Regions from separate parts of the Streptomyces fungicidicus genome, predicted to be linked through region 2. Evidence: riboswitches for the same ligand, from Rfam matches in the RefSeq annotation. Region 2 holds a riboswitch; the other holds the start of a gene.
What was found. Region 2 has a riboswitch for glycine ahead of gcvP (aminomethyl-transferring glycine dehydrogenase). Riboswitches for the same ligand answer to the same signal wherever they lie in the genome.

Region 1 (6,918 bases), 4.3 Mb from region 2:
TCATGGCCTTCGGCTTGACCTTGATGCCGGCCTTCTCCAGGTCGGCCTTCATCAGCTCGAACAGGTCCTGCGGGGCAGGCATGTACGGGCGGGTGACCTCGGTCGGGTAGCAGAACTCGATCTCGAGCTTCTCCTCACCGGCCTTCTTGAGGAGGTCCTTCGAGGCGGCGGTGTCGTACGGGTACTTCTCGACGTTCTTGGAGTAGCCCGCGATGGTGTCCGGCATGAACTGGTCGGCGACCTTGCCGCCCTCGGGCAGCTGGGTCTTGACCAGGTTCTCCTTGTCGATCGCCTGCGCGATCGCCTGGCGGACGTCCTTCTTCTTGAGCGCCTTGTTGGCGCCCTGGCTCATGCCCACGTAGAAGAGGTTGAAGACGCCACGGGTCGGGACGACGTAGCCCTGGTCCTCGAGGGTCTTGACGTCGGCCGGAGCGACGAGGTCGTAGCCGTCGATGTCACCGGCCTGGAGCGCCTGGCGGCGGCCCTCTTCGGTGTCGATGGTGCGGAAGACCAGGTTCTTGATCTTGGCCTTGTCGCCCCAGTAGTCGTCGAAGCGGGTCAGGCTGACTTCCTTGTTGCCCTTGTTCCACTTCGTGATCTTGTACGGGCCGGTACCGGCGACCGTGCCGGCCTCCTGGCTGTACTTGGGGTACGTGATGGCGTCGCCCTTGGCGGTCGCCTCTTCCTTCTCGTACGCCTTGAGGGCCTTCGGCGAGTGGATCGCAAGGGCCTGCAGGGAGAAGCCGCCGGGGAGGTTCGCGGAGGGCTTCTTGACCTCGATGACGGCGGTGTTGTCGTCCTTCGCGGTGCAGGACTTGTAGTTCGCCTCGGGCGTCTCCTTGTCCTCGTTCTTCGCGAAGCCGCCCATGATGGTCTGCCAGTAGTACGAGACCGCGCTGGACTGGTAGGTGCCCTTCCAGTTGAACCAGTGGTCGTAGTTGGCACAGACCGCCGCGGCGTTGAACGCCTCGCCGTCGTGGAACTTCACGCCCTTGCGGAGGTTGAAGGTCCAGACGGTACCCTCGTCGTTGCTCGACCAGGTCTCGGCGAGACCGCCGACCAGCTTGGTGCCGCCCGACTCGTGCTCGAGCAGGGCCTCGAACGCCTGGCGCGTCACACGGAAGGTTTCACCGTCGCTCGCGAGGGCAGGGTCCAGAGAACCCGGGTCACCTGCACCGGCGAAGACGAAGGTGTCCTTCTTGCCGCCGCTGCCTTCGTTGTCAGCGTCCCGTTCACTGGAGCAGCCCGTAGCGATCAGACCGACCGCCACCGCGGCCGTGATCGCCCGAGCGCCTCGGGACTTGAATATGCGCATACTGGGGCCACTCCGGGTCCGCTATGTGGATGCATCTTGACCGGCCGAACACTACAGACGTTCTCAGTCGGTCAGGAACAGTCCGGATAGCGGTGATACCTACCTGAGATCTGAACAGTTGACATAAGGGACGGTTCAGGCATCCTCCCGCCGGGATTTAACCCTCCGGACACAATCGGCACCCTCCCAACGACCCGCCGGGTGACGTCGGATGACGTGAAGAACGGGTGAAACCGCAGGTGACAGGCGGTCAACGGGTGATCGCTGAGCGCGCATGGCCGAAAATCTGACGTGAAATCAGCGTCGGTCGGCGAGGGGCGCGGACGGCGGGCGGGCGCCGCGGGTCGGCGTCCGCTGTCCACCTGGTGGACAGTGACGCCTCGTCAGACGGGACGGAAGGGCCCGGTCAGCCCCGCTGCGCGGGCGGGTAGCCGTAGGCGGACGCGGGAGGCGGCACGGCGCCGTGCGCCTCGCGGTCGTAGAAGGGGCGGCCGTTGGCGCGCAGCCACATCGCGACCGGGTCGTGCTCGTCGGACATGGCGACGGTCGACACCGGCAGCCCGTCCGGGACCGCACCGAGGGACTGCTGCATCATCGCCCGTACGGCGTCCACGGCCGGCGGGGAGGTGTCGTACACGTCCAGGCCGATGGCGAGGTAGGGGGCGCCCAGGGCGGGCTGCACCCAGGCGCGGCGCAGCGCGCGGACGGCCGGGGTGCGGTGCGCGTTCTGCGCGAGGAGGGCGTAGAACTGAGGGATCTCGATGGCCGGTTCGGACAGCCGCAGCGGTCCGGCGGGCCGGCGGTCCAGGCCGCCGGCGATGCGGCGCAGGTCCAGCCAGGGGATGCCGACGCCGCCGCCGGGCGCGTGCGGGTTCAGCCAGAGACCGTAGTGGTCGGGGTAGAGGGCGCGGGCCACCTCGAGGCCGTCGACCACCTCGTACGACCGGTTCCAGCCGCTGGCGGAGAGCTCCTGGGCGGAGGTCACGCAGGGGGCGTAACCGAGGCCGTCGACCTCCATGTTCCCGTACTGGGCGTCCGGGGAGCCGGCCTGGCCGTTCCAGAGCAGCATCCAGATCTGGCCGGACGAGGGGGTCGCGAGCGCGCGCAGCAACGCCTCGTACGCGTCGTAACGCCCGGGCGTCACCTGGCGCAGCATGTGCTCGACCTGTCCGGCCGCCGCGGTGCCAGCGCTCACTTGTATCGCCCCTCCGTACCTCGCCAGCGGATGAACCTAGCTTAAGCCGACGCGGTGCGGCGGTCTGCCTTGCGGCGACCGGCCGCCGTTGCCCCCGCCGGGGGGCGCGAGAGGTCCGGCGGGTGCGGGTCGGTTGTGGCTTGTCGCGCCCGCGCGGCGGAGCCGCATATCGGTACGGCCCCGCGCCCCTGAGGGGGTTTCTGTCGCGCTCGTGTCGTGTCGTGACCGCCGCGGAGGCCCCCACCGGGGGCGCGAGTGGGGAAGCGGGTGCGGGTGCGTCGGGGCTTGTCGCGCAGTTCCCCGCGCCCCTAGGGGGGTCTCCGAGTGGAGCCGTGTATCGGTGTGGCCCCGCGCCCCTCCGGGGGGGGTTACGGCTGGCGTTGGTAGAAGGGGGGGACCTTGGTGCGGAGCCAGTCGCCGACGGGGTCCTGGGCTATGTCCAGGACGATGAGGTTGACCGGCCAGGGGGCGGGGGTGCGGCCGAGGGCACGGGAGAGGGCGTCCAGGGGGAGGGTGCGGGCGTCGCCCTCCCATTCGGAGAGTTCCACGCCGACGAAGAGGACCGGCTCGGCCGTCTCGATCGCGGCGAGGCAGCGCCGGGCGGTGGTCACCACGCCGATGTCCGCGAACTCCGCCGAGGCCGCCGCGAGGAAGTCCACCGGGTCCTGCTGCCAGTCGGGTTCGAACAGCCGGACCCGGCCGCCGCCCGCCGGGCCGTCCAGCATGGTGCGGCCGGCCCGGCACAGTTCGGCCACGGCCGCCGGCGGCAGCGGGATGCCGACCACTCCGCCGGGGTTCACCACGATGCCGGCCTGCGGCGGCAGACCGCGGGCGAACTCCACGGCGGGCGCGATCGTGTACGACATGTGGGCGCCGACGACCTGGCGGAACTGCTCCTCGGAGGTGAAGACGGGGACGAAGGCCTGGCCGTCGAGCTCCATCGTGGGCAGGTCCAGCGGACCGCTGTGCGGACCTCCGCCGTTGGGCAGCGGGACCCAGACGAAGCTGCGGCCCAGCACCTCGACGATCCGGCCGCCCGCCGAGGGGACGCCGAGGGAGGCGGAGAGCACCTCCTCCAGTTCGTTGCCGGGCCATCCACCGTGCGGATGGGGGTGTGCCTGCGCGGGGAAGTCCGCCGGGAAGTCCATCTGCCTACCGCCTGCTGCCTGTGACCACTGACCACTCACCACTAACCACTGCTGTGGCTGGAAAGGCTATCCGGTCAGCCCGTGAAGCCGATCCGGCGCAGGGCGTCCGCCGCCTCCCGGTCGATGAGGACCGCCGATCCGCAGCCCGCCGGCAGTCCGCCGCGCTCCACCGCGTGCAGCAGCCGGTCGCTCGCCGCGCGGTGGCGCAGGAACGCGTACCGGGAGACCCCGCGTCCGCGTGCCCGCTGGCCGGCCAGGGCCTGTTGCGGGGTGACGTCCAGCAGCAGCAGATGCAGGCTCGCGTCCCGGCGGCGCGCCTCGCGGGCCAGCCAGCGGCGCACCCAGGCCTGCGTGCCGCAGTCGTGCACCACGACCGGTCCGCCGGAGCGCAGGGTGCGGCGCAGCCCGGCGTAGTGGGCGAGGCGGACCAGCGGGCGGTAGACCGCGTACGGCAGCAGGCGCGGCATCCGGCCGTCCCAGCGGTCGCGGGTGTCCTGGGAGTCGACGCGGGCGCCGCGCACCGCGCGCCGCATCAGCGTGGACTTGCCGCTGCCGGGCAGGCCGGTGACCACGACGAGGTCGCGGGGCCCGAAGAGCAGGGCGCGCGGGCTGCGGCCGTCCCGCGCGCGCAGATCGCGGACGACGGGCGCCGGCAGCGCGCCGCGGGCCTCCCTGGCCTGAGCGGCCGGTTGCTGAGGCAGCGCGACGCCCGTGGTGGTGGCGCACGCCGTGGTCCTGTTCACCGTGATCGTCCTCCCCTGGGGCCAGGTACGGATACCGATCCCCGCCGAGTGTAAAGAGAAGGTAATGCCGGGGTCTCGCGATTCCGTCCGTTTCCTGAAACAGGCCTGTCACAGCCCCCTGTGACCGTGCCCGTACCTCCCGTGCACCCCCTGAGAAGGGTCCCCCTGCCGCACCCGGACAATGCGTGCAATGATGTGCGCGCCAACTGCATACCGGCCGTTTGAATCCGCGCGGGAGAGTCCCCGGCACCTGTTGCCGCCGGGGCGCCGAAGGAGCAAGTCCCTCCCTTGAATCTCTCAGGCCCCGTTACCGCGCGGGCGAGGCACATCTGAAAAGCGGGCCGCCGAAGGCACGGGCAGTGCTCCGGCGGCTCCACCCAAGGTGCAAGCCAGGACCGTCCCCTGCGTGGGCAGTCATGGCGAACCTCTCAGGTTCCGATGACAGATGGGGAGGAATTGTCCTCGCCATCCCCCACGCCCGAGTGAACCCGAGTGAACTCGCGCGGGAGGGACCCCCATCGCCTCTGGGAGACCGACCGATGAGCAGCACCGAACCCCGTCGGACCGCGCTCGATGCACTGCATCGCGCGCTCGGCGCGACGATGACCGACTTCGCCGGCTGGGACATGCCCCTGCGCTACGGCTCCGAGCGCGACGAGCACAACGCCGTGCGCACCAGGGCCGGCCTGTTCGACCTCTCGCACATGGGCGAGATCGCCGTCACCGGCCCTCAGGCCGCCTCGCTCCTCGACCACGCCCTGGTCGGCAACATCGGCAGCGTCAAGCCGGGCCGCGCCCGCTACACCATGATCTGCCGCGAGGACGGCGGCATCCTGGACGACCTGATCGTCTACCGGCTGGGCGACACCGAGTACCTGGTGGTCGCCAACGCCTCCAACGCCCAGGTGGTGCTGGACGCCCTGCGGGAGCGCGCGGCCGGCTTCGACGCCGAGGTCCGCGACGACCGCGACGCCTACGCGCTGCTCGCCGTGCAGGGCCCCGAGTCCCCGGCGATCCTGAAGAGCCTCACCGACGCCGACCTGGACGGCCTGAAGTACTACGCCGGCCTGCCCGGCACCGTCGCCGGCGTCCCCGCGCTGATCGCCCGTACGGGATACACCGGCGAGGACGGCTTCGAGCTGTTCGTGAAGCCGGAGCACGCGGTGGAGCTGTGGCAGGCGCTGACCAAGGCGGGCGAGGGCGCCGGGCTGGTCCCCTGCGGGCTGTCCTGCCGGGACACCCTCCGCCTGGAGGCGGGCATGCCGCTGTACGGCAACGAGCTGAGCACCTCGCTCACGCCCTTCGACGCCGGTCTCGGCCGGGTGGTGAAGTTCGAGAAGGAGGGCGACTTCGTGGGCCGTGCGGCGCTCGCCGAGGCCGCCGAGCGCGCCGCCTCCGAGCCCCCGCGGGTCCTGGTCGGCCTGGTCGCCGAGGGCCGCCGGATCCCGCGCTCCGGGTACGCGGTCGTGGCCGGCGGCGAGGTGATCGGCGAGGTCACCTCCGGCGCCCCCTCCCCCACCCTGGGCAAGCCGATCGCGATGGCGTACGTCGACGCGGCGCACGCGGCGCCGGGCACCGAGGGCGTCGGCGTGGACATCCGCGGCAGCCACGAACCGTACGAGGTCGTGGCGCTGCCGTTCTACAAGCGGCAGAAGTGACACCGTCGGAAGACGGCTTCCCGCGCTCGTGAGGTGAGCACGTCGTGCCTGCTCACGGACGCCGCACGCAGTCCCCTCAGTCATCCGCCATCCCCCCGTACAGGAGAATTCAGGCCATGAGCAACCCCACGCAGCTGCGTTACAGCAAGGAGCACGAGTGGCTGTCGGCCGCCGAGGACGGCGTGTCGACGGTCGGCATCACGGAGCACGCCGCCAACGCGCTCGGCGACGTGGTCTTCGTCCAGCTTCCCGAGGTCGGTGACGGCGTGACCGCGGGCGAGACCTGCGGCGAGCTGGAGTCCACCAAGTCGGTCAGCGACCTGTACTGCCCGGTCACCGGCGAGGTCACCGAGATCAACGAGGACGTCGTGAACGACCCGTCGCTGGTGAACTCGGCCCCCTTCGAGGGCGGCTGGCTGTTCAAGGTGCGGATCACCGACGAGCCGGCCGACCTGCTGACCGCCGCCGAGTACGACGCCCACATCGCGGGCTGAGGAGCCGTAGCCGCATGTCGCTTCTGAACACTCCCCTGCACGAGCTTGACCCGGCGGTGGCCGCCGCGGTCGACGCCGAACTGCACCGCCAGCAGTCCACCCTCGAGATGATCGCCTCGGAGAACTTCGCCCCGGTCGCGGTCATGGAGGCCCAGGGCTCGGTCCTCACCAACAAGTACGCCGAGGGCTACCCCGGCCGCCGCTACTACGGCGGCTGCGAGCACGTCGACGTGATCGAGCAGATCGCCATCGACCGGGTCAAGGAACTCTTCGGCGCCGAGCACGCCAACGTCCAGCCGCACTCGGGCGCGCAGGCCAACGCGGCCGCGATGTTCGCCCTGCTCAAGCCCGGTGACACGATCATG
Region 2 (6,918 bases):
AGGAGGACCTGTTCGCGCAGGCCGCGGGGAGGGACGCGGGCGACACCCCGTACGAGGAGGACGAAACGGCGCACACGCCGGAGCGGGAGGCCCCCGCCGAGCGGCGCTGGCCTGCCGGTCACGACGTGCGGCACTCCGTGTACGGGCACGGATGGGTGCAGGGAAGCGGGCTGGGCCGGGTCACCGTGCGCTTCGAGACGCCCCTCTCCGAGCCGGGCCGGGTGCGGACGTTCCGTGTCGGCGACCCGGCCCTCGAGCCGGCGGAGCCGCTGCCGCTGGTCCCGCGCGTGCCCGGGGAGAAGGAGGACGTGGGCGCCGGCGGAGGGGCGGACGCGGAGAGCTCCTGAGCGGGCGGCTCAGGCCTGCTTGTCGTGGCCGGCGAGCCTGCCGAAGTCGCGGTCCGGCAGGGGCGGAGGGGCGGAGATGTCGAGGCCGTAGTGGTGGTAGAGCTGGAGCTCCTGCTCGGGGGAGAGATGGCGGCCCACGCCGAAGTCGGGTGCGTCCTTGATGAGGGCGCGTTCGAAGGGCACCTGGAGGGCGCCGTCGACGATCTCGCTCGGCTCCAGGGGGACGAAGGCGTCCCTGCTGAACAGGCCGGTGCGTATGGCCGCCCACTCCGGCACACCGGTGGCGTCGTCGAGGTAGACCTCGTCGATCGTGCCGATCCGGGTGCCGTTGCGGTCGAACGCCTTGCGGCCGATCAGGTGACGCGGATCGATGTCGGTCTGCACAGGCCCTCCACTGCTCGCAAACTCATCCGTAAGCACTACAGAACGGCACAATCGGCGGAGCGGCCACTCGAAGGTCCGGGCCCGGTGCTCGCTGGTACGCTGGCAAACGGCTGCTGACCCCGCGCGGGAGAGTCCCCCGGACACCACCGGGGGCGCCGAAGGAGCAAATCCTCCCCGGAATCTCTCAGGCACACGTACCGCGCGGACGAGGTCACTCTGGAAAGCAGGGCGGGTGTCGACGGCTTCCGCTCTCACCGACGGTGAAAGCCGGGCGTCTTCGGGCGATCCGGTGAAGCTCTCAGGTTGAGATGACAGAGGGGGAGGCCGTCCGGGCACCCGCGCCGTGGTGCCCCTCGAAGGTCGTCGGACCAGGAGGCCTCCTCAATGACCGCCCCTCGTACTCCGCTCTCCGAACTCGAACAGGGAATCCCCTTCGAGCAGCGCCACATCGGCCCCGACCACGAGGCACGGGCCAAGATGCTCGCGCAGGTCGGCTACGGCTCGCTGGACGAGCTGACGGCCGCCGCGGTGCCGGATGTGATCAAGAACGCCGACGCGCTGGACCTGCCGGGTGCCCGGAGCGAGGCCGAGGTGCTGGCCGAGCTGCGGTCGCTGGCCGACCGCAACGAGGTGCTGGGCTCCATGATCGGGCTCGGCTACTACGGCACCTTCACCCCGCCGGTCATCCTGCGCAACGTGATGGAGAACCCCGCCTGGTACACGGCCTACACGCCGTACCAGCCGGAGATCTCGCAGGGCCGGCTCGAGGCGCTGCTGAACTTCCAGACCGTGGTCGCCGAGCTCACCGGACTGCCCACGTCCGGCGCCTCCCTGCTCGACGAGGGCACCGCCGCCGCCGAGGCGATGGCCCTGTCGCGGCGCATGGGCAAGAACAAGAAGGGCCTCTTCCTGGTCGACGCGGACGCCCTTCCGCAGACGATCGCCGTGATCGAGACCCGCGCCGAGCCGACCGGCGTCGAGGTCGTCGTCGCCGACCTGAGCGACGGCATCCCCGCCGCGCTCGCCGAGCGCGAGATCAACGGCGTACTCATCCAGTACCCGGGTGCCTCCGGCGCCGTACGCGACATCAAGCCGGTCATCGACCAGGCGCACGGGCTCGGCGCGCTCGTCACCGTCGCCGCCGACCTGCTCGCCCTCACCCTGCTGAAGTCGCCCGGTGAGCTGGGCGCGGACATCGCGGTCGGCACCACCCAGCGCTTCGGTGTGCCGATGGGCTTCGGCGGACCGCACGCCGGCTACATGGCCGTGCAGGAGAAGATGGCGCGCAGCCTGCCCGGCCGGCTCGTCGGCGTCTCCGTCGACGCGGACGGGCACAAGGCGTACCGCCTCGCCCTGCAGACCCGTGAGCAGCACATCCGCCGCGAGAAGGCCACCAGCAACATCTGCACCGCCCAGGTGCTGCTCGCCGTCATGGCCGGCATGTACGCCGTCTACCACGGCCCGGAGGGGCTGCGGCTGATCGCGCGGCGCACCCACCGGTACGCCACCGTGCTCGCCGAGGGGCTGCGGGCCGGCGGAGCCGAGATCGTGCACGGCTCCTACTTCGACACGCTGACGGTGCGCGTCGCCGGGCGGGCCGCCGAGGTCGCCGCCGCCGCCCGCGACAACGGGGTCAACCTGCGTCTCGTCGACGCCGACCACGTCTCCCTCGCCTGCGACGAGACCACCACCCGGGCCCAGCTGACCGCCGTGTGGAGCGCCTTCGGCGTGGAGGGCGACACCGAGGCCCTGGACGCGACCGCGCGGGACACGCTGCCGGACGCCCTGCTGCGCGACGACGAGTACCTGACGCACCCCGTCTTCCAGCAGCACCGCTCCGAGACCGCCATGCTGCGCTACCTGCGCCGGCTCGCCGACCGCGACTACGCGCTCGACCGCGGCATGATCCCGCTGGGCTCCTGCACCATGAAGCTCAACGCGACCACCGAGATGGAGCCGGTCACCTGGCCCGAGTTCGGGCAGCTGCACCCCTTCGTGCCCGCCGAGCAGGCGGGGGGCTACCTCACGCTCATCCACGAGCTGGAGGAGCGTCTCGCCGAGGTCACCGGTTACGACAAGGTGTCCCTCCAGCCCAACGCCGGCTCCCAGGGCGAGCTGGCCGGACTGCTCGCCGTCCGCGGCTACCACCGGGCCAACGGCGACGAGCAGCGCACCGTCTGCCTGATCCCGTCGTCCGCGCACGGCACCAACGCCGCCAGCGCCGTGATGGCCGGGATGAAGGTCGTCGTGGTCAGGACCTCCGACGACGGCGAGGTCGACGTCGCGGACCTGCGGGCCAAGATCGGGCAGTACCGCGACCAGCTCGCGGTGCTGATGATCACGTACCCCTCGACGCACGGTGTGTTCGAGGAGCACGTCGCCGACATCTGCGCCGAGGTGCACGAGGCCGGCGGTCAGGTGTACGTGGACGGCGCCAACCTCAACGCCCTGGTGGGTCTCGCCAAGCCGGGTCACTTCGGCGGCGACGTCTCGCACCTGAACCTGCACAAGACCTTCTGCATCCCGCACGGCGGCGGCGGTCCCGGCGTCGGCCCGGTCGGCGTGCGGGCGCACCTGGCCCCGTACCTGCCGAACCACCCGCTCCAGCCGGAGGCCGGTCCGGAGACGGGCGTGGGGCCCATCTCGGCGGCGCCGTGGGGCTCGGCGGGCATCCTGCCCATCTCCTGGGCGTACGTCCGTCTCATGGGCGGCGAGGGGCTCAAGCGGGCCACGCAGGTGGCCGTGCTCAGCGCCAACTACATCGCCAAGCGCCTCGAGCCGCACTTCCCGGTGCTCTACACCGGCCCCGGCGGGCTGGTCGCGCACGAGTGCATCATCGACCTGCGCCCGCTCACCAAGGCGACCGGTGTCAGCGTCGACGACGTCGCCAAGCGGCTGATCGACTACGGCTTCCACGCGCCGACGATGTCGTTCCCGGTGGCCGGCACGCTGATGATCGAGCCCACCGAGTCCGAGGACCTGTCCGAGCTCGACCGGTTCTGCGAGACGATGATCGCGATCCGTGCGGAGATCGAGAAGGTCGGTTCGGGCGAGTGGCCCGCGGAGGACAACCCGCTGCGCAACGCCCCGCACACCGCCGCCGCCCTCGGCGGGGAGTGGGAGCACGCCTACAGCCGCGAGGAGGCCGTCTTCCCGGCCGGGGTGAGCGCCGCCGACAAGTACTGGCCGCCGGTGCGCCGCATCGACCAGGCCTTCGGCGACCGCAACCTGGTCTGCTCCTGCCCGCCGCTGGACGCGTACGAGGACTGACACTCACGCCGAAGGGCCCCCGCTCGGTCGAGCGGGGGCCCTCCGGCGTGTGCGGTGCCGGGAACCGCGGTGCCCGGGCTACGCCGGGTAGGCGTGCGTCTGGGCCGCCTTGACCGCCGCCCACACCGGGGCGCCCGGATGGAGGTCCAGTTCGGCCGCGGCGACCGTGGTGAGGTCGGCGGCCAGCGCCAGCTCCCCGGTCAGTTCCACGCGGATCTGGTCCCCGTGGGTCTCCAGCCCGGCGACCTCGCAGTGCCAGAGGTTGCGGGCGCTGGAGCCGGTGGGCCGTGCCCGGTACAGGGTCACCGCGCCGGGCGGGAACGCCACGAAGACGGGGCCGGAGAGGCCCTCCGTGGTGCTGACGGCGGGGCCCGCGGCGAGCCGCACCGTGTGGCCCTCGGCCTGCCCCCGGTACAGGTTCAGGCCGACGAGCTGGGCGATGTACTCGGTGCGCGGGTGACGGGCGATCTCGGACGGGCTGCCCTCCTGCACGATCCGGCCCCCCTCCACGACGACCAGCCGGTCGGCCAGCACCATGGCGTCCAGCGGGTCGTGCGTGACCAGGACGGCGACGGCCTCGAACGCGGCCAGATGGCGGCGGAGCTGCGCGCGCACCTCCAGCCGGGTGCGGGCGTCCAGCGCCGCGAGCGGCTCGTCCAGGAGCAGCAGCCGGGGGTGCGTGGCGAGGGCGCGGGCGACGGCCACGCGCTGCGCCTGGCCGCCGGAGAGCCGCCGGGGCCTGGCGCCCGCGTGTTCGGCCAGGCCCATGCGGTCCAGCCACTCGGCGGCCTGCGCGCGAGCCTCGGCCTTGCCGGCGCCCCGGCAGCGCGGCCCGAAGGCCACGTTGTCGAGGGCGGTCAGATGCGGGAAGAGCAGATAGTCCTGGAAGACGACACCGACCGGGCGCGACTCGGGCGGCGTACGGCGCAGATCGGCGCCGTCCAGCCGCAGATGGCCGGCGGTGAGCGGGGCGAGGCCCGCGAGGGCGCGCAGCGCGGTGGTCTTGCCGGCGCCGTTCGGACCCAGCAGGGCGACGACCTCACCGGGCGCGGCCCTCAGCGCGATGTCCAGGCGGAACGCTTCGCGGTCGACGACGAGGCGCGCGTCCAGGCCCTGGGCGGCGGTTGCGGCGGGGGCGCCGGCCGGGTCGGACAGGTGCTCGGGCTTCTTCGGCATGGTGTCAGGCGGTCCTCATCCAGCGGTCCCGCAGCCCGGCCAGTACGGCGATGGACACCGTCAGCAGCACCAGACTGAGCGCGATCGCGGCGGCCGGGTCGTTCTGCAGGGCGAGGTAGACCGCGAGCGGCATGGTCTGGGTGCGGCCGGGGAAGTTGCCCGCGAAGGTGATCGTCGCGCCGAACTCCCCGAGGGCGCGGGCCCAGGCGAGCACGGCGCCGGCGGCGATGCCCGGGGCGATGAGCGGCAGCGTCACCCGGCGGAACGCGGTGAAGCGGGAGGCGCCCAGGGTGGTGGCCGCCTCCTCGTACCGCGGGTCGGCCGCCCGCAGCGTGCCCTCGACGCTGATGACGAGGAACGGCATCGCCACGAACGTCTCGGCCAGGACGACGCCCGTCGTGGTGAACGGCAGCGTGACACCGAACCAGGCGTCCAGCCACTGGCCCACGACACCGTTGCGGCCCAGGGCGAGCAGCAGGGCGACACCGCCCACCACCGGGGGCAGCACGAGCGGGAGCGTGACCAGGGCGCGGACCAGGCCGCGGCCGGGGAACTCGGTGCGCGCCAGCAGCCAGGCCAGCGGCACGCCGACGACCATGCTCAGCGCGGTCGCCGTCGTGGCGCAGAACAGCGACAGGCGCAGCGCCTCCCACACCGCGGGGCTGGTGAGCTGACCGGGCAGGTCGCTCCACGGTGCGCGGAGGAGGAGGGCGAGCAGCGGGACCAGCAGGAACGCCAGCCCCAGCATGGCGGGCACGAGGAGGGCGAGCGGCACCCCACGGCTGGGGGCGCGGGGCTTCCGGTAGGTCTCCCGGCCGGCCGCCGGGGCTTGCGGGCCGGTCATGGCTCGAGGAACCCGGCCTCGCCCAGGACCTTCTGGCCCTCCGCCGACTTCACCAGCGCCACGAAGGCCTTCGCCGCCGACGGGTTCGGCGCGTTCTCGAGCCGGGCGATCGGATAGTCATTGACGGCCTCGGCGGCCTCGGGGAACTCCACGCCCTCCACCTTGTCACCGGCCGCCTTCACATCCGTGCGGTACACGACGGCGGCGTCCGCCTCCTTCAGCTGGACCTTCGTGAGGGCGCTCTTGACGTCCTGCTCGTACGACGCCGGTGTCAGTGAGACGCCGCCGGCCTCCAGGGCGGTCCGTGCGGCGGCCCCGCAGGGCACCGTCCTGTCGCAGAGCACCACCTTCAGTCCGGACGAGGTCAGATCCTCGAGGGCGTCGATCCCGTGCGGGTTGCCCGGCACGGTGGCGATCTCCAGCCGGTTGCGGACGAAGGTGCCGGGGCTGCCCGCCGCGTGCCCCTCGTCCGTGACGAGCTTCATCGTCTTGGCGCTGGCCGCCGCGAAGACGTCGGCCGGGGCGCCGTTGTTGATGCCGGCGGCCAGGCTGTCGCTGCCGCCGAAGTTGAAGGTGACCCGCGTCCCCGGGTGCTCCTTCTCGAACCGTTCGCCCAGCGTCGTGAAGCTCTCCTTCAGCGAGGCGGCGGCGAAGACGGTGACCGTGCCGGTCAGGTCCTGCCCGCTCGCTTCCGGGGAGGAGGACGACTCCGAGCCGGACGAGGAGCAGGCGCTCAGCGCGAGCACGGCGGCGGCCGCCCCCGCCCCGGCGATCCGACGGGTCCTGCGTGTACGGCGCGGGAATCGGGTCATCTCGGAGCACTCCCTCTGTGGGCACGGTGGAGAAGAGCCCGCGGAGCCCTCCCCGATACGCCGATCATACTGGCGCATCTGCGAG

Region 1: another riboswitch for glycine. It lies ahead of gcvT (glycine cleavage system aminomethyltransferase GcvT); the one in region 2 lies ahead of gcvP (aminomethyl-transferring glycine dehydrogenase).

What each region holds. Positions count from the first base shown of each region.
Region 1 is NZ_CP023407.1:5,497,776-5,504,693, reverse strand. It holds gene CNQ36_RS25150 (ABC transporter substrate-binding protein) at 1-1,315, opposite strand, end outside; gene CNQ36_RS25145 (enhanced serine sensitivity protein SseB C-terminal domain-containing protein) at 1,722-2,510, opposite strand; gene CNQ36_RS25140 (enhanced serine sensitivity protein SseB) at 2,879-3,658, opposite strand; gene CNQ36_RS25135 (AAA family ATPase) at 3,733-4,401, opposite strand; glycine riboswitch at 4,624-4,724, shown strand; glycine riboswitch at 4,725-4,856, shown strand; gene gcvT (glycine cleavage system aminomethyltransferase GcvT) at 4,941-6,059, shown strand; gene gcvH (glycine cleavage system protein GcvH) at 6,176-6,553, shown strand; gene glyA (serine hydroxymethyltransferase) at 6,568-6,918, shown strand, end outside.
Region 2 is NZ_CP023407.1:1,202,168-1,209,085, reverse strand. It holds gene CNQ36_RS05485 (DNA polymerase IV) at 1-347, shown strand, start outside; gene CNQ36_RS05480 (PRC-barrel domain-containing protein) at 357-731, opposite strand; glycine riboswitch at 846-941, shown strand; gene gcvP (aminomethyl-transferring glycine dehydrogenase) at 1,116-4,001, shown strand; gene CNQ36_RS05470 (ABC transporter ATP-binding protein) at 4,080-5,177, opposite strand; gene CNQ36_RS05465 (ABC transporter permease) at 5,182-6,021, opposite strand; gene modA (molybdate ABC transporter substrate-binding protein) at 6,018-6,833, opposite strand.